DNA from 3 places in the Micromonospora sp. NPDC049230 genome. Region 1 is predicted to be linked to each of the others. Evidence: riboswitches for the same ligand, from Rfam matches in the RefSeq annotation. Region 1 holds a riboswitch; each other region holds the start of a gene.

The links. Region 1 has a riboswitch for cobalamin ahead of AB0A95_RS11325 (acyl-CoA thioesterase). Riboswitches for the same ligand answer to the same signal wherever they lie in the genome.
Region 2: another riboswitch for cobalamin. It lies ahead of bluB (5,6-dimethylbenzimidazole synthase); the one in region 1 lies ahead of AB0A95_RS11325 (acyl-CoA thioesterase).
Region 3: another riboswitch for cobalamin. It lies ahead of cobN (cobaltochelatase subunit CobN); the one in region 1 lies ahead of AB0A95_RS11325 (acyl-CoA thioesterase).

The regions. Positions count from the first base shown of each region.
Region 1 is NZ_JBEZCZ010000009.1:143,700-149,249, reverse strand. It holds gene AB0A95_RS11335 (ALF repeat-containing protein) at 1-285, opposite strand, end outside; gene AB0A95_RS11330 (zinc-dependent alcohol dehydrogenase family protein) at 446-1,438, opposite strand; gene AB0A95_RS11325 (acyl-CoA thioesterase) at 1,542-1,988, opposite strand; cobalamin riboswitch at 2,181-2,395, opposite strand; gene AB0A95_RS11320 (copper resistance protein CopC) at 2,526-4,658, shown strand; gene AB0A95_RS11315 (copper chaperone PCu(A)C) at 4,724-5,323, shown strand; gene AB0A95_RS11310 (Dyp-type peroxidase) at 5,347-5,550, shown strand, end outside.
Region 2 is NZ_JBEZCZ010000020.1:3,562-9,111, forward strand. It holds gene AB0A95_RS18210 (CHAT domain-containing protein) at 1-1,746, shown strand, start outside; gene AB0A95_RS18215 (hypothetical protein) at 1,736-2,116, shown strand; cobalamin riboswitch at 2,265-2,465, shown strand; gene bluB (5,6-dimethylbenzimidazole synthase) at 2,495-3,124, shown strand; gene AB0A95_RS18225 (hypothetical protein) at 3,537-3,848, shown strand; gene AB0A95_RS18230 (hypothetical protein) at 3,903-4,238, opposite strand; gene AB0A95_RS18235 (response regulator transcription factor) at 4,356-4,997, opposite strand.
Region 3 is NZ_JBEZCZ010000008.1:143,375-148,924, forward strand. It holds gene cobN (cobaltochelatase subunit CobN) at 1-3,041, opposite strand, end outside; cobalamin riboswitch at 3,303-3,432, opposite strand; gene AB0A95_RS10305 (hypothetical protein) at 3,633-3,908, opposite strand; gene AB0A95_RS10310 (DUF5919 domain-containing protein) at 4,331-4,957, shown strand; gene AB0A95_RS10315 (inositol monophosphatase family protein) at 4,954-5,550, shown strand, end outside.

The DNA of each region.
Region 1 (5,550 bases):
CCGCAGATCATCCGCAGAGCCGTCCAGCCCCACCTGGATCCTGCCGGGCAACGTGGTCAACGAGTCCCTGACCGCCGCAGCCATGATCTGGTTCGCCAGCACCCGCACCTCGGTGTCCGAGGCGGTGTCGAGGTCGACTGTGACAAGCTCACGAATGTCCGTGTACACGATCGCTCGGCAGGATGTTCCGGTGAGCCCGGGCGACCTGGTTTGCGCCACCGCGGATGTCGCCGGGGCCAGGAAGGCCAGTGCCAGGAGGATGCCAGCCGCAATCTTCAGTCGCATGTGGACTACTGTTTCCCTTCACCACGTGAATGATCGTCGGTGCGAAACATACAAGGTCTCCGAGATCCGCATGGGCCCTTGAGCACCGACCGCGTCGGGCCGCAGAACGCAGCCCGGAGCAGCGAGCCCCGACCGCTTCGCTGTCCACCAAGGGCTCGGCTCAACCGGCGACGTCCACGATGACCTTGCCCTCGGCGGTGCCGCCGGCGACCAGGCGGTGGGCGTCCGTGACCGTGTCGAGCGTGAACGTGCGTGGATCCAGTCGGGGGCGCAGGGCACCGGCGTCGGCCAGCGCCGCGATCTCGCGCAGAATCTCGCCGTGGTGTTCGCGGCCCCGCCCGGTCAGCATCGGCAACAGGGTGAACACGCCGGAGTAGGTGGCCCCCCGGAACGACAGCGGGGCGAGCGAGTGCGACCCCCAGCCCAGCGCGCTGACCACGTGCCCGTGATGGGTGCGCACCGCCGCGAACGACGCGTCGAGCGTCGGGCCACCGACGTTGTCGACGATGATGTCGAACCCCTCGCCGCCGGTGTACCTCTGCACGTACTCCTCGACGTTGCTTGTGGTGTAGTCGATCGGCACGGCGCCCAGGCTCTCGATCACCCGCATGCTCGCCGGCCCGCCGGTGGCGTACGCCTCGGCGCCGCGCGCCTGGGCCAGCTGCACACCCACGTATCCGACACCGCCGGCACCGCCGTGTACCAGCACCTTCTGCCCGGCGCGGACTCCGGCCCGGTCGACGAGCCCCTCCCAGGAGGTGATCGCCGCCAGTGGCAACGCGGCGGCCTCCCGCATCGACAGGGCGCGGGGCTTGCGGGCCAGTAGTCGGGCGTCCACGGCGGCGTACTCGGCGAGTGAGCCCTGGAGGTCGCCCACGCCCCCGCACAGCCCGTACACCTCGTCTCCGGGCGCGAAGCCGGTCACCTCCGCGCCGACCGCCGCCACGACGCCGGCGAGGTCCAGGCCGAGCACCGCGGGAGGCTGGACACGCGCGTGCGCGGCCTTTCCCGCCTGGATCTTCGTGTCGAGGGGGTTGACGCCGCTGGCGACGATCCGCACCAGCACCTGCCCGCGCCCGGGGATGGGTTGATCGATCTCCTCGACCGTCAGCGGAACGTCGAACTCCCGCAGCACCGCAGCGCGCATAACCATCCACACTCTCCGTGATCGAGGCTTCACGTGGACGCTATCCGACCGGATCGGCGGCGGGGCGGGTTCCTCGGACCGCGCCCCCCACGGGCGGGCCGAGCACCTGTCAGTCGTCTTCGGCACCGTCGAGCAGCGCACGTCGCAGCGCCAGCCGGTGCTTCCGGCGGATCTCCGCCTCCCGGTACCGTCGCCGGTCCCCGTCGGTCTCCGGTAGCAGCGGCGGCACGCTACGAGGCTGGCCGTCGTCGTCGATGGCGACCATGACCAGGTGGGCGGTGGCCACGTCGGTGGGCGGCACCGCCCGGTCCCACCGGTCGGCGGTCACCTTGACGGCCACCTCCATCGAGCTGCGGCCGGCCCAGGTGATCCGGGCGTCGACGTGCACGACGTCACCGACCCGCACCGCGCGCAGGAACGCCGTCTCGTCGATGGCGGCGGTCACCGCCGGCCCGTCGGAGTGCCGGGCGGCGACCACACCGGCGACGGAGTCGATGAGGTTGAGGATCCGGCCGCCGTGCACCGTACCCATCAGGTTGGTGTGGTGCTGGTCCATGATCTGCGACAGGGTCAGGTGCGACGCCGACGGCGCTCGGCCGGCGATGGTGGTGTCGTGCACAGCGGTAGTCCGTCCCTCGGAACCCACACCGCCGGATCACGGACACCCGCTGACGAGGACCTGGCCGCGCGCCACACGCACGGCCCGTCGCCCGCTCAGCCCACCCGCGAGGCCGACGGCAGCGCACACGGTTGTGTACGCGGCGCCGGCAGGTCTTCGGACTCGCGGGCCTGACCGGTGGTGCCGGTCCCCTACTGGCCGTCGCTTCCCGGGCCGTTGGCCCAGTGCTGATGACGGCGGTCGTTCCCACTCACCGCTGCGGGGCAGCCCCGGATTTCCACCGGGTTCCCTCCTACGACGCCCAGCCGGTCACGGCGGGGCGAACCAGCGCCGCCGGCAGCATAGCTGGCCAGGGAATCTGTCCACCCGGGGCATCGTGTCGCGGCGGCCCGCGTCCTCGTCGTCAACTTTCGTCGTCCGAGGAAGAAGATCGTCACCTCTTGAAAAAAGTCTCGCGCGGGTGAGGATATCCAGATGCGTCGTCTCCCCCAGACTTGCGGGCGGGTGGTCTCGGGCCTCCTCGCGTTCCTCCTCGCCTCGGCGGTCGCCCTCCTCGCGTCCGCCCAACCCGCCGCGGCGCACGGGACCCTCGCCGAGTCCACACCGGCGAGCGGCGCCACAGTGCGCGAGCCGTTCACGGAGGTGCGGCTCCTCTTCACCGAGAAGGCCGCCGCCAACGCGTTCTTCACGATCACCGCCCCCGGCGGCACCCGTGTCGACAACGGCTGGTCGCAGGGGGAGCCAAAGCCACTGGAGAAGCCGGTACGGGAGTACTTCCTGGTCAACGGGCAGTTCGAGCCACGGGAGTACACGACGGGGTTCCCCGCGGTGGTGGCCGTCGCCCACCTGCCCGCCAAGGGCCAGTACTCGGTGAGCTACCTGTCGGTCGCCTCGGACGGCGACACCGTGCGGGGCACCCTGACCTTCCGCTACGAGGGGCGGGTGACGGCAGCGCCGAAGGGGTGGGAGCCGCCGTCGACCCAGCCGGACCCGGCGCTGGTGGCCGCCAGCGAGCAGCACAACTCGTCCGGGCAGGCGTCGGCGGTGCCGACCACCGCCGACGATCCGTCGACCCCGCCGGCCGCGGCGGCCCCGTCGACCGGGTCGACCGGGTCGACCGAGGAGAACGGTCCCGGAGCACTGGCCTGGACCGGCTTGGCGGTGGTCGCGGCGGTCGGGGCGGTCGCCGGGTACGTCGTCTGGCGTCGCCGATCGGCGTCCGCCGGCACACCCGCCGGCCGGGGCCGTACCTCGCGGGCGACAGGTCGACGCGGCGGTGGTGCCCGCTCCCCGAACAGGGCCGGCGCTGGCAGGGCCGTCGGCGGCAGGACCGTCGGCGGCAAGGCTGCCGGAGACAAGACCGGCGGCAAGACCGTCGCTGGCAAGACCGTCGGGGCAAAGGCCGGCGGCGGCAAGATCAGCGGGGCCGCCAAGGCCGGCGCGGCGACCGGCGTCGTCGCGCGTACCGCGAGTGACAAGCGGGGGCCCGCCACCGTGCCGGCGGCGCGCAAGGGCGACACGGTCGTCACGGCCCGCACGGGCGTCACCGTCGAGCCGACGCCGACCGGTCCGGTGGAGAGGGCCCTCACCAGCACGGACGACGAGCCGACTGTCGACCCCGGGCCACGGCCCGACACGGACCTCGCCGCCGCGACGCCCGGGTCCCGGTTGAGCAACACCCACCTGGCGCTGCTCGTCGGCGGGCTGGTGATCGCCCTGCTGGCCGGGTTCGGGCTGGCCCGCATCGGGACCGGCGACGAGAACCGGGCGAACCGCGACGCCCGACAGTCCGCGGCGGGTCCGCCCGCCGCGGGGCAGGAGGGCTCCGCGACCGACGGGCACCAACACCCGGCGGGCACCGGGCCGCACACGCATCGGGGTGACGACGCGACGGGCGCGGCGCTGGCGACCGGGACGACGGTCAGCGCCGGCGGCTACACGCTGCAACCGCTGGAGCGGACCCAACCCCCAGGTGTACGCGCCGACTACCGGTTCCGCATCGTCGGGACCGACCGGCAGCCGGCGACCCGCTTCGCGGTCGTCCACGACAAGCCGTTGCACATGATCGTGGTCGGCCGCGACCTGTCCGGCTACCAGCACCTGCATCCGACGATGGCGCCCGACGGCACCTGGAGCGTCCCCCTGACGCTGGCCCGGCCCGGCGGCTACCGCGTCTACGCCGACTTCTCCGTCACCGCGACGAACGGCACACAGATCCCGCTCGTGCTGGGCGTCGACCACACAGTGCCCGGCGCGCACACCCCGACCGCGCTGCCGCCGGTGCGGGCCGAGGCGACGGCCGGGCCCTACAAGGTGTCGATGAACGGCACCCCGACGGTGGGGGTGACGGCGCCGATGCACTTCCAGGTCAGCGCCGACCCGACCATTCCCGCGCAGCTGGAGCGGTACCTGGGCGCGTACGGGCATCTGGTCGTCGTCCGCGAGGGCGATCTCGGGTACGTGCACGTGCACCCCGAGCAGGAGTTGGTCGACGGGTCGGTCAAGTTCTGGCTGACCGCCCCGAGTTCGGGCCGGTACCGGGCGTTCTTCGACTTCCAGATCGCCGGGAAGGTGCACACCGCCGAGTTCACGATCAACGTGCCCTGAGACCGGAACTTTCTCCCCGCCGCGGCCGACCTAACTGCCAGCAGCGATCATCGGAGGAAGAACACATGCGCACCACCAGCCCGCTCGGTTTACGCCGCTCGGCCACCGTCCTCGCCGCCGCGATCCTGGCGGCGGGCGTCGCAGGCTGTGGCTCGGCCGACTCCCCGGCGACGACACAGCCGGGCCGGTCCGCGTCGGCCTCGGCCAACCCGGACGCCGGTGTGGTCGGCATTCGTGACCCGTGGGTGAAGGCGGCCGACAAGGGCATGACCGCGGCGTTCGGGACCCTGGTCAACAACGGCGACAGCGATGTCACGGTGACCAGCGCCACGACCTCGGTGTCGTCGATGGAGCTGCACGAGATGGCCATGCAGGACGGCAAGATGGTCATGCGGCAGAAGCAGGGCGGCATCGTCGTCAAGGCCAGGGGCACGCACGCCCTGGAGCCCGGCGGCGACCACCTGATGCTGATGGACCTCACCAAGCCCGTCCAGGCCGGCGACGAGCTGACGGTCACGCTGACCTTCGCCGACGGCAGGACCCAGCAGTTCACGGCGGTGGCCAAGCCGTTCACCGGCGCGCAGGAGAGCTACGCCCCGGGGCACGGCGAGCCGAAGACCGGCATGAGTGCCACGCCGGGAATGAGCATGAGCCCGGCGTCGTGACCGAGACGCCACCCGTGCGGCCGGTGAGCAGGCGTGGTCTGCTCACCGGCGGAGCGCTGGCCGCCGGAGGAGCGCTGGCCGGCGCAGCCGCGATCGCCGCGACCCGCGCCGGAAGGACCGGGCCACCGTCGGCGACCGCCGACATGACGGTGGCGGCGACAGTCGGCGGGCTGGTCGAGCCGTTCCACGGCCCCCGGCAGGCCGGCGTGGCCACCGAGCCACAGGCG
Region 2 (5,550 bases), on a different contig from region 1:
GACGACCTGGACACCGCGACTGCGGCTGCCGCCCAGGCCCGGGTCAGGTTCCGGCGTCAGGGCCGCCGCACCTGGGCCGCCTTCGCCCGGCACGTCGAACTGCGCGCGGAGTTCCGCCGGGGCACCCGGACGGCGGCCCTGCTCGCCGCGATGGTGCGGACCGCCGGCCAGCTCGACGCCACCGGGTGGCCGGGCCCGGCGCTGACCACCCGCATCGAAGCCGGCCTGCTGGCCGCCGCCTCGGGTCGTGTCGACCGGGCCGTGGCCCTGCTCGACCTGGCCGCCCAGGCCCGCCGTCGCGGCACCGCCCCCCGCCGCGCCCAGGGTTGGTACGCCTTGGCCCGGTCGCGCCGGCTCACCGGGGACGATTCCGGTGCGGCCCGGGCCCTGCGCCGGGGGCTGGCCGTCCTCGACCGGCACCGCACGTCGCTCGGTGCCACGGAGTTACGGGCGCACAGCGGGACGTACGGGCAGGAGTTGGCCGCCGAGGGCCTCGACATTGCGGTCCGCGCCGGCTCCCCGGCCCGGACCCTGGCCTGGACCGAACGCTGGCGGGCCAACACCCTGCGGATGCGGCCGGCGCTGCCCCCCGACGACCCGGACCTGTTCGCGGCGCTCACCGAACTCCGGCTCGTCAGTAGCCTGCTGGAGGACACCGTGCTGGCTGGCCGGCCGGCCCACGCACTGCGCAGCCGGCAGGCCCGGCTGGAACGGCGCATCCAGGACCTGGCCCGCCGGGTGCCCGGCGGAAGCGGCGTGGTGACCCCGCCCGGCGTGGGCATGCTCGCCGGGCGGCTCGGCTCCCGCGTGCTGGTCGAACTGGTCGCCCACGGCGACCGGCTCCGGGCGGTGCTGGTCCGCGACGGCCGGGCCAGCCTGCACGACCTCGGCCCGCTCGCCGAGGCGGTGCACCTGGTCCGGTGGCACCGGTTCGCCCTGCGCCGGCTGGTCACCACCGGCGACACGCCCACCGCGCGGGCCGGGGCCGGGCACGCCGCCGCCACCCTGGACCGCCAGCTCTTCGATCCGTTGCGGCGGCACCTCGGCGACCGCCCCCTGGTGATCGTGCCGGTCGGGGCCCTGCACGCCGTGCCGTGGTCGGGGTTGCCGACCTGTGCCGGACGTCCCGTGACGGTTGCCCCGTCGGCCACCGCCTGGCTCAGTGCGGACGGGCGGCAACCATCGGCCGGGCCCTCGGTCCTGGCCTGCGGGCCGCGCCTGCCGGCCGGCCGGGTCGAGGTACGCCGACTCGCGCAGGTGCTGCCTGGGGCCACCCTGCTCACCGGTGCGGACGCCACCGCCGACGCGTTGACCGCGGCGCTGGACGGGGCCGGCCTAGTCCACATCGCCGCCCACGGCACCTTCCGCGCCGACAACCCCCAGTTCTCCACCCTCGAGCTGGCCGACGGCCCGCTGTTCGCGTACGAGTGGGAACGGGTCTCCCGGCCGCCCGGCTGCGTGGTGCTCTCCGCCTGCGACTCGGGACTGACCGCGGTGCGTCCCGGCGACGAGGTCATGGGCTTCACCGCCGTGCTGCTCGCCCTGGGCGCACGGTGCCTGATCGCCACCGTGCTGCCGGTGCCGGCCGACCCCACCACCGGGCTCATGCTGGACCTGCACCGACGGATGCGGGCCGGCATCCGCCCCGCCCAGGCTCTCGCCGACGCCCAGCAGGCCTTCGCCAGCGCCGGCGACGGCACCGCCGGGGCCACGGCGGCGGCGTTCGTCTGCCTCGGTGCCGGTTGACGCCGCGCCGATCAGCCGCATCGGCCCGCAGGCCTGTGCGGCTGTTACGCGGAACGTGCTCGAGATCGCCATCCGAATCGCCGCCATGTCGGTAACGCCACCCGCTGGTAGGCACGGCGCACTGGAGGTGCTTTGGCTGCAAGGCAACACCTCCCAGGCTGTCGACGTCTTCGGTGACGGCGAGCCGTTTTCCCTAGCCGTCGGGCCAGCGACGGCTGCCGTCGGCGACCTCGTTCTCGGCCGGAGACTGAACGGGCGTGCCGGGGCGGTGCTCATCGGCGTCGGCCAGAGCCCACTCGCCCCGATGGCCACGGTGGCGCGGCCCGGGCTCTGCGGCTACCGGGGTGCTGATCGGATCGTCACTGTCTAATCCCACCTGATGCTTGACGGATCCGTCCCAGGTGTTGCTTGACGGTTGGTCTAGGTTCTGTTGCTGACCTTGCGGGGCCGCCGCCACGCAAGATGCCGAAATCATGGCGAGGTTCGTCCCATGTTCGTCGGGACCGTTATGGTGTGCGGTGGCACGAACGTTGCGAGGTGCCCTGCGCGAGTGGGGAGAATCGGGAAGCCGGTGTGAGTCCGGCACGGGCCCGCCGCGGTGACCGGGGAGCTGCCACCCACGCGTACCAGGCGCAGCCACTGACCCTGCGGGGTTGGGAAGGCGGGTGACCAGCGTAGATCCGGGAGTCCGAAGACCGGCCTCGCGCCATCGCCCCCGCCAGGGGCACGAGCGCAGCGGGAGCCTGCCTTGTACACCGGACTCTACGAGACCATCCACCGGCGCCGGGACGTACGTGCCCAGTTCACCGGGGCGCCGATCCCCGACGAGACGTTGAACCGGGTCCTCACGGCGGCGCACGCCGCGCCGAGCGTCGGCCTCTCCCAGCCCTGGGACTTCATCCTGGTCCGCGATCCCGAGCTGCGGCAGGAGTTCCACAAGCACGTACAGCGGGAACGGGACGCCTTCGCGGCCACTCTCGACGGTGCGGCGGCGGAACGCTTCAACCGGATCAAGATCGATGGCGTACGCGAGTCGACGTTGTCGGTCGTGACCACGTACGACCCGCAGCGGGGTGGACCGGCCGTGCTCGGCCGTCACGCGATCGCCGACGCCGGCCTCTACTCGGTCTGCCTGGCAATCCAGAACCTGTGGCTGGCCGCGACCGCCGAGCAACTCGGGGTCGGTTGGGTCTCGTTCTACCGGGAGCCGTTCCTGCGCGACCTGCTCGGCATCCCGGCCACCGTCCGCCCGGTGGCGTGGCTCTGCCTCGGCCCGGTCACCCATCTGGAGCAGACGCCGGACCTGGAGCGGCACGGCTGGCGCCAGCGACGCCCGGTGTCATCGGTGATCCACCACGATCGTTGGACGACGGAGTGACCGAGTGGTTGTGGCGGCGCTCCCGCGCCAGCCACCCCGCGTGTAGCTCGGCGATGCCGCTGGCAGCCGCTCCGTCCCGCATCCATAGTGGTTGGCCGCTCGGCGGATGGGATACGCGGTCCGGACGGGCGACACTGGCGAGATGTCAGCGAGGGGACACCGACCGTGATCGCACCGTCGATCGCCGTGGAGGGCCCGGCCTGGGGTGAGCCGGGGCTGACGGCGCGTGCCGGCCGATACCCGTTGGCCGTGGAGGCACCGGTCATGGCGGGCGTCGACATCCTCGTCCCCGGCGTCTCCACGCTGAGCCACTACGCCCGCCTACTACGCCCTCTACTGGGCGCTGGCCGCCCACGCGGAGGCCACCGGCCTGGACGAACAGCGGTGCCGGTGGCTAATCCGGCGGACCGAGGTGGCGCTCGCGGTGATCTCCCGGGCCGCCGGCACGGACGTTCCGGATCCGGCGCCGGCGCACGGCGTGGACGCCCTGGCCCGGCTCGCTCCGGAGCCGGGCCGCGAGTTCAGCGTCGCCGACCGTGAGGGCCAAGCGGCCATGCTCCGCCACCGGGTTAGCGTGCCGTCAACGGACGCCGATAACGCCAAATTCGGCGCGATTGGGGCCTCGGGGGCGATTCGAAACAGCTACCAGAACGGTGATGGCCGCAGCCGCCTGACGCAGCGGCGCTCCGAGAGCCCACCCCAGCAATCGATGAGCGCGCCGTAGAGCCCGCAACCGATCAGGGCCCGCAGCACGTGCGGCTGGTCCGGCCGGCCCTTCTTAGCGGCGTTCGAACAGGTCTCGCACCTCACCGCCCACGCGAGTGACAGTCGGGTGGATGGCCTCGCCCAGAAGCCGCCCGACGTCGCGGATGTCCTGGCGGACGGCGTCGTCGCGGAACGCGTTACCGGCGGCTTCGAAGGCCTCGTTCATGACCGCTCGCAGTCGATCCAGCGCTGCCTCGGTCTGTCCGTCGTCGCTGGCCTGCTCGACATGCATCTTCAGCTTGAGGGCCAGCGCCTCGGCCCGGTTTGCTACTTCCCGCCACTGTGCCGATGACTCGCTCAGGCCCAGGCCGAGCAGCCGATCACGTCTGTCCTCTTCGTACGTCGGCATCATTCGAGTCTGCGCTCGACGCCGCCGGACAGTCAGGGTCGGACGGCCCTCTACGCTGTCTGCGACACCGCGGCGGTCGGCGACTGACACCACCACCATCTTCGGCTGCCCTCCGAGTCAGTGTGGACGCTCGCCGAGCAGCTTGGTGGCCAGCACCGCTGCCTGGGTGCGGCGTTCCAGACCGAGTTTGGCGAGCAGGCTGGACACGTAGTTCTTGACGGTCTTCTCGGCGAGGAACATCCGGCCAGCGATCTCCCGGTTGGTCAGGCCCTCGGCCACGTACTGCAGGATCCGGCGTTCCTGGTCGGTCAGACCGGCGAGCTCGCGCGGCTGCTCGACGCCGTTGCGAATGCGCTCCAGGACTCGCTGGGTGACCGCGGGGTCGAGCAGTGACTGCCCGGCCGCCACCCGGCGTACCGCGTCGACCAGGTCGGTGCCCTTGATCTGCTTGAGCACGTATCCTGCGGCGCCAGCCATGATCGCCGCGAACAACGCCTCGTCGTCCTCGTACGACGTCAGGATCAGCCCTTTGATCGTCGAATCGACAGCCCGCACGTCGCGACACACGTCGATGCCGTTGCCGTCCGGCAGCCGGGCGTCGAGCACCGCGACATCGGGCCGCAGCGCCGGGATCCGCCGGGTCGCCTCCTGCGCCAGACCGGACTCGCCGACCACCTGGATGTCACCGGCCGCCTGCAACAGGTCAACCAGGCCGCGACGGACGACCTCGTGATCGTCGAGCAGAAAGACACGGATCATGCGTCCTTCCTACCCTGCCGTGCGGCTTGACACCAGCGGCGGCACCCCTTCAGGCGGAGAGCGAGGCCACGTTCCGGCACCGGCCGGGGCCTGTCGGGCCACGGAGAGCGGCCGTTCGGCACAGCCGGAAGCGACACACGCTGCCCAGGTGGGTGAGCGAGAAGCGCGTCCGCGACGGGCTGCTCGGTTCCGATGGCGCCAGTTCCCGCCAGGCCGGTTGGTCCTGCACCAGCTAGGCCGGCGAGGGCCGGAAGACCTGCGGTGACGGGACCTCACGCTCTACCCCGCGGGCGTGGGCAATCCGAGGATCGAAGCAGGACGTGAGAGGAGCCCGCCATGGGGGCGGGCCACGGAGATCATCGCCGAACCCGACAGCACGGCATGCGGCCGGACGCTCGAGGTCGCCGCGAACGCGGCACTGGTGGTGCTCAGCAACCGCAGGCACGGCACGGGTTCGCCAGCCTGTGGCTGGGCGCGGTGAGCCAGCGGATCGCCACCCACGCACCTGCCCCGCGCTGCGCGGGTTGAGCGCGGCCGGCCGTACCGAGAAGGG
Region 3 (5,550 bases), on a different contig from region 1:
TCGGCCAGGTCGGCGTCGCTGCGCCAGGTCCGGGCGTCGATCAGGGGTAGCAGGCCCGCGCCGTACGCCCCGGGCTTGGAGCCGAAGATCCGGGCGGTGGCCCGCCGCTCGTCGCCGTGTTCGGCGAGGTCGGCGGCGACGTGCGCCCGCAGGTAGTTCTCCGCCTCCGGCTCGTCCAGGGCGGCGACCTGCCGCACGGCGTCGTCGAGCAGCGCCACCACGTGTGGGAACGCGTCGCGGAAGAACCCGGAGATGCGCACTGTCACGTCCACGCGGGGTCGGCCCAGCTCGGCGGTCGGCACCACCTCGATGCCGGTGACCCGCCGGGACCGCTCGTCCCATACCGGCCGGCAGCCCAGCAGCGCCAGCACCTCGGCGATGTCGTCGCCCTGGGTGCGCATCGCGCTGGTGCCCCACACGGTCAACCCCACCGAGCGGGGGTACGCCCCGGTGTCGGCGAGGTGCCGGGCCAGCAGCGAGTCGGCGAGGGCCACCCCGACGTCCCAGGCGTTGCGGCTGGGAATGGCCTTCGGGTCGACGGAGTAGAAGTTGCGCCCGGTGGGCAGGACGTTGACCAGGCCCCGGGTGGGTGAGCCGGACGGGCCGGGCGGCACGAACCGGCCGTCGAGCGCGCCGAGGGTGTTCGTCAGCTCGTCGGTGGTCCGGCCGAGTCGGGGCACCAGTTCGGTGGCGGCGAAGTGCAGCACCGCGGCGACGTCCGGGATCGGTTGTCCGGTCACCTCGGTCACCACCGCGTCGACAGTGTCCACTGCCCAGTCCAGGGTCTCCATGCCGAGGACCAACCGTCGGGCCAGGGCCTCGATCAGGTCGATCGCGTCGGCGGCGGTGCCGGCCGGCCCGTCCACCACGTCGGTCAGCGCGGTGGGCAGCGCCAGTCGTTCGCCGGGTGCCGCGAGCAGCGCCTGCTCGTCGAGGGAGTACGCGACGGCGAGCGCCTGCCGCAGGCCGGGCAGGGCGCGGGCGCCGCCCCAGATCTGCGGGGCGCGCAGCACCGCGAGGACCAGGTTGACCCGTGGCTCACCGGTGGGCGCGTCGGCGAGGATGTGCAGCCCGTCGCGGATCTGCACGTCCTTGACCTCGCAGAGGTACCCGTCGAGGTGCAGCACGAAGTCGTCGAAGTCGTCCGCGTCGGGCATCGCCTCGGCGTGCAGGTCGTGGTGCAGCTCGGCGGCGCGTACGAGGTCCCAGATCTGCGCGCGCACGGTGGGCACCTTGGCCGGGTCGAGGGCCTGCACCGTCGCGTACTCGTCAAGCAGTTGCTCCAGTTTGGCCAGGTCGCCGTAGGTCTCGGCGCGGGCCATCGGCGGCACCAGGTGGTCGATGACCACGGCGTGCGCCCGCCGCTTGGCCTGGGTGCCCTCGCCGGGGTCGTTGACGATGAACGGGTAGACCAGCGGCAGGTCGGTGAGGACCGCGTCGGGCGCGCAGTCGGCGGCCAGGCCGAGGCCCTTGCCGGGCAGCCACTCGCACGTGCCGTGCTTGCCCAGGTGCACCACGGCGTCCGCGCCGAAGCCGCCGTCCGCGACGGGTGCGGCCAGCCAGCGGTACGCGGCCAGGTAGTGGTGACTCGGCGGGAGGTCCGGGTCGTGGTAGATGGCGATCGGGTTCTCCCCGAAGCCGCGCGGCGGTTGGATCAGCAGCACCACGTTGCCGAAGCGCAGCCCGGCGAGGACGATGTCGCCGGCCTCGGTGTACAGCTCGCCGGGCGGCTCACCCCAGTGTTCCCGCATCCGCTCGCGCAGCTCGGCCGGGATCTGGTCGAACCACCGCCGGTAGGTCGGCCCCGGTATCCGGGCCTCGGCGGCGGCCAGCTGCTCCGGGGTGAGCCACTCCACGTCGTGGCCTCCGGCGGCGATCAGCGCGTGGATCAGCGCGTCGCCGTCGTCGGGCGGTGGCGCGTCGCCCAGGTGGTAGCCGGCGTCGGCGAGCGCGGCGAAGAGCCGGACCGCCGAGACGGGGGTGTCCAGGCCGACGGCGTTGCCGACCCGGGAGTGCTTGGTGGGGTACGAGCTGAGCACCACGGCGACCCGCTTGTCGGCGTTGGGCACGTGGCGCAGCCGGGCGTGGCGCACCGCGATCCCGGCGACCCGGGCGGCCCGCTCGGGGTCGGCGGCGTAGACGGATAGGCCGTCGGCGTCGATCTGCTTGAACGAGAACGGCACTGTGACGATCCGACCGTCGAACTCGGGGATGGCCACCTGCATCGCCGCGTCCAACGGGGACAGCCCGGCGTCGCTGGCCTCCCACTGCGCCCGGGTGCTGGTCAGGCAGAGCGCCTGGATGACCGGCACGTCCAGGGCGGCCAGGGCGCCGACGTCCCAGGCGTCCTCGTCGCCACCTCCGGAGGCGTCGGCGGCGACCGCGCCGCCGGCGGCGAGCACTGTGACAAGCAGCGCGTCGCAGCGGGCGAACAGCCCGAGCGGGCCGGCGCCCGTGGTCAACCCGCGCAGCGAGCCGCAGAAGATCGGCAGCGGGTTGCCGCCGGCCTTGTGGACCGCGTCCGCGAGGACGTCGACGAAGTCGGTGTTGCCGGCGAGGGCGTGCGCGCGGTAGAAGACGATCCCCACTGTGGGACGGTCCGGGTCGGTCGGGTGCTCGCCGTGCACGCCGTACGCCGGGGTGGGTGTGGGCGGGGCGAACCCCTCGCCGGTGAGCAGCACCGTGTCGGAGAGGAACCGGGCCAGGTGCGCCAGGTTGTCCGGCCCGCCCTCGACCAGGTACGCCAGCGCCTGGGTGACGACCCCGGACGGCACCGTGGAGATGGCCATCAGCTCCGCGTCGGGCAGCGCCTCGCCGCCGAGCACGACCGTCGGCACCCCGGTGCCGAGCACCGCGGCGAGACCGTCCGGCCATGCCTGTCGACCGCCGAGCAGGCGTACGACGACCAGGGCGACCCCGTCGAGCAGGGCGGGCACCTCGTCGGCGGTGACCCGCGCGGGGTTGGCGAGCCGGTAGTCGGCGCCGCTGGCGCGGGCGGCCAGCAGGTCGGTGTCGGCGGTGGAGAGCAGCAGGATGCGCACGGCAGGCTCCGGAGAGTGACGCCCTGGCCGCTGCGGAGGCGACCTGGACGAAGCGGGTGGGGGCGGCGTCAGCCGGTACGACGGCGCGGCCGGACTCGCCGACGCGGACGCCGGGGCCGGTCAGCGCCGGGCAATCGACTCAGCAGTGCCGGAAGCCAGCGACCTGGAGCGCGATACGACGATAATCGTCGATGAATGAGACGCCGTGCGTCATCGGGTCCTCCTCGGGTGTCCACGCCCTGGGGTACGTCCCGACGGCCGAAGTATCCTGGCTTCCGGATCGACGCTCTCCCCCGGCCTTCCAACCGCAGACACACGGCCGTGACTCACGAGGGGGGATCGCTCCCCGGTGACAGTGGCGGGACCGCGTCGGAATCGCACCGACTTCCTTCACTGCCGTCAGGCCGCGAATGCTGCCACACCGCCGCGCCGCCGGTCAACGCGGACCCCGGCGCAGCCCGGCCACCTCAACCACATTGACCTGCGCAAATATCGGCGGATTGGCCGGCGTGGGAGGGAGCCACGTGCTTGCGCGACTCCCTGTGGAGCTGATGTCGTAGACGATTCAGCACCCGCGCGGTCAGCCCTCGGTTACTCGTGCTCGAAGCGGCGCGGCCGGCGGGTCAACGACAGCCAGCCGAGGAAACGGGCGTGCATCTTGGCAAGGTCGGGGCGACCGCCAAGACTGAACAGGTCGTGGATCGCCTCGTTCATGCAGGACGTCAGGTAGAGGGCCAGCGCCAGCGTGTGGCCATAGAACTCCGCGACGAGATCGAGTTGCGCGCGGGAGCACGGCCACGGGGCGGCGCAGGTGCGGCACAGCCAGGCGGGGCGCATCGGCAGGTGCGGACGGGAGCGAAGACTCACACCACGACCCTGCTCACCGCAACCGCAGCCATCCATCACACCGCGTGATCCCTCGGCGGATAACTTCCATCCATCCTCCGGATGTCGTCCCGGCACCGTCATCAGATCGCTGGATATGCTGACCCTCATCCCCGGTGTGGGAAGGGAGCCGCGCGTGAGCGTTCGAACGACTGGAGCGTTCACCGTTCCCGACCTGCTGTGGGATTCCTCCGACACGCTCGACGCCCTTGCCACCCGGAACATCGCTCAGGTGTTCCGTCTCGTCCAGAAAGCCACCCGCGCCAGCCAGACAAACGTCGGCATCGCCACCGGGCTCAGTCAGGCGCAGGTCAGCGAGATCACCAGCGGCGCCCGCCGGGTCAGCAGCAATCGACGTCCTCACCCGCATCTGCACCGGCCTGTCCATGCCCCGCCACGCACGCATGACGCTCCTGCTCGGCGAACGCGACCGAACCCCGACCGAACGAAACGTCAGTGGCCTGCGGGTCGCGAGGGCGGCGCGGGACCAGTGCGCCGATGTCACCGCGATCTATTCCAGCCGGTCAGATTTCGTGGCGGAGTTGCCGCCGCACGTCCTCTTCGAGGATGCCACGGACATCCGGGCGTCCGGCCTGTCGCTCAACCTCATCTGTCAGCAGTACGCCGACAACCGTCTTCTGAAGCTCCTCGCCGCCGGCACCCGCCTCCGTTGCCTTTTCCTCGATCCGGCCGGGGAGGCGATCAGGCGGCAGGAGCGTGAGGACGACTATCCGGACGGACACCTCAGCGCGCTCACCGAACTCAACATCCAGAATCTGGCCCGCCGCATTCGTGACAGGCTCCCCGCAGGTGCCCGAGACCACCTGTCCATCGGCGTCTACGACGAGTCAATTCGCGCCAACTTACTTCTGATCGATGACCAGCTCTGCGTCGTCCAGCACTACCTACCGCGGATGCGGGGCGTCGACTGTCCGACAATGGTCATCGAACGCGGCGCGGGTCCCTCCGGCCTCTACCCGATATTCGACGAGATGTTCACCTCACTCTGGGAGCGCAGCCGCCAGCTATGACCGACTACGCCCACCTCCTCCCCCTCGCGCAGGAGGCCGTCGACCTGGCGCACGACCTGATGCGGACGCTCCAGCCCGGTGCGCTGACCTTCAAGGGTGACCGCGACATGGCTTCCGAGGTGGACTACGCCATCGAGAGGGCGGTCCGCGAACATCTGGCAACCAAGGCGCCCGACATCGGTTTCCTCGGCGAGGAGTACGGGAGCAGCGGCGACACCAGCACACTGACCTGGGCACTCGATCCCGTCGATGGCACCGTCAACTTCGTCCACGGCTCACCCCTGTGCGCGATCTCCCTCGGCCTCCTGCACGGCGCAGACGCCGTCCTCGGCGTCATCGACCTGCCGTTCCTCGGCACCCGCTACCACGCCGCCAAGGGAGACGGTGCCTACGCCAGCAACCGCCGCATCCACGCCAGCCGGGTCACCGACCTCAAGGACGCCGTCGTCGCCATCGGCGACTACGCGGTCGGCGGCGACGCCAGCCGGAAGAACACCGGGCGACTTGCCATCACCGAGCAGCTCACCCGGCACGTCCAACGGATCCGCATGCACGGTTCTGCCGCAATTGACCTCGCCTGGTTGGCTCACGGC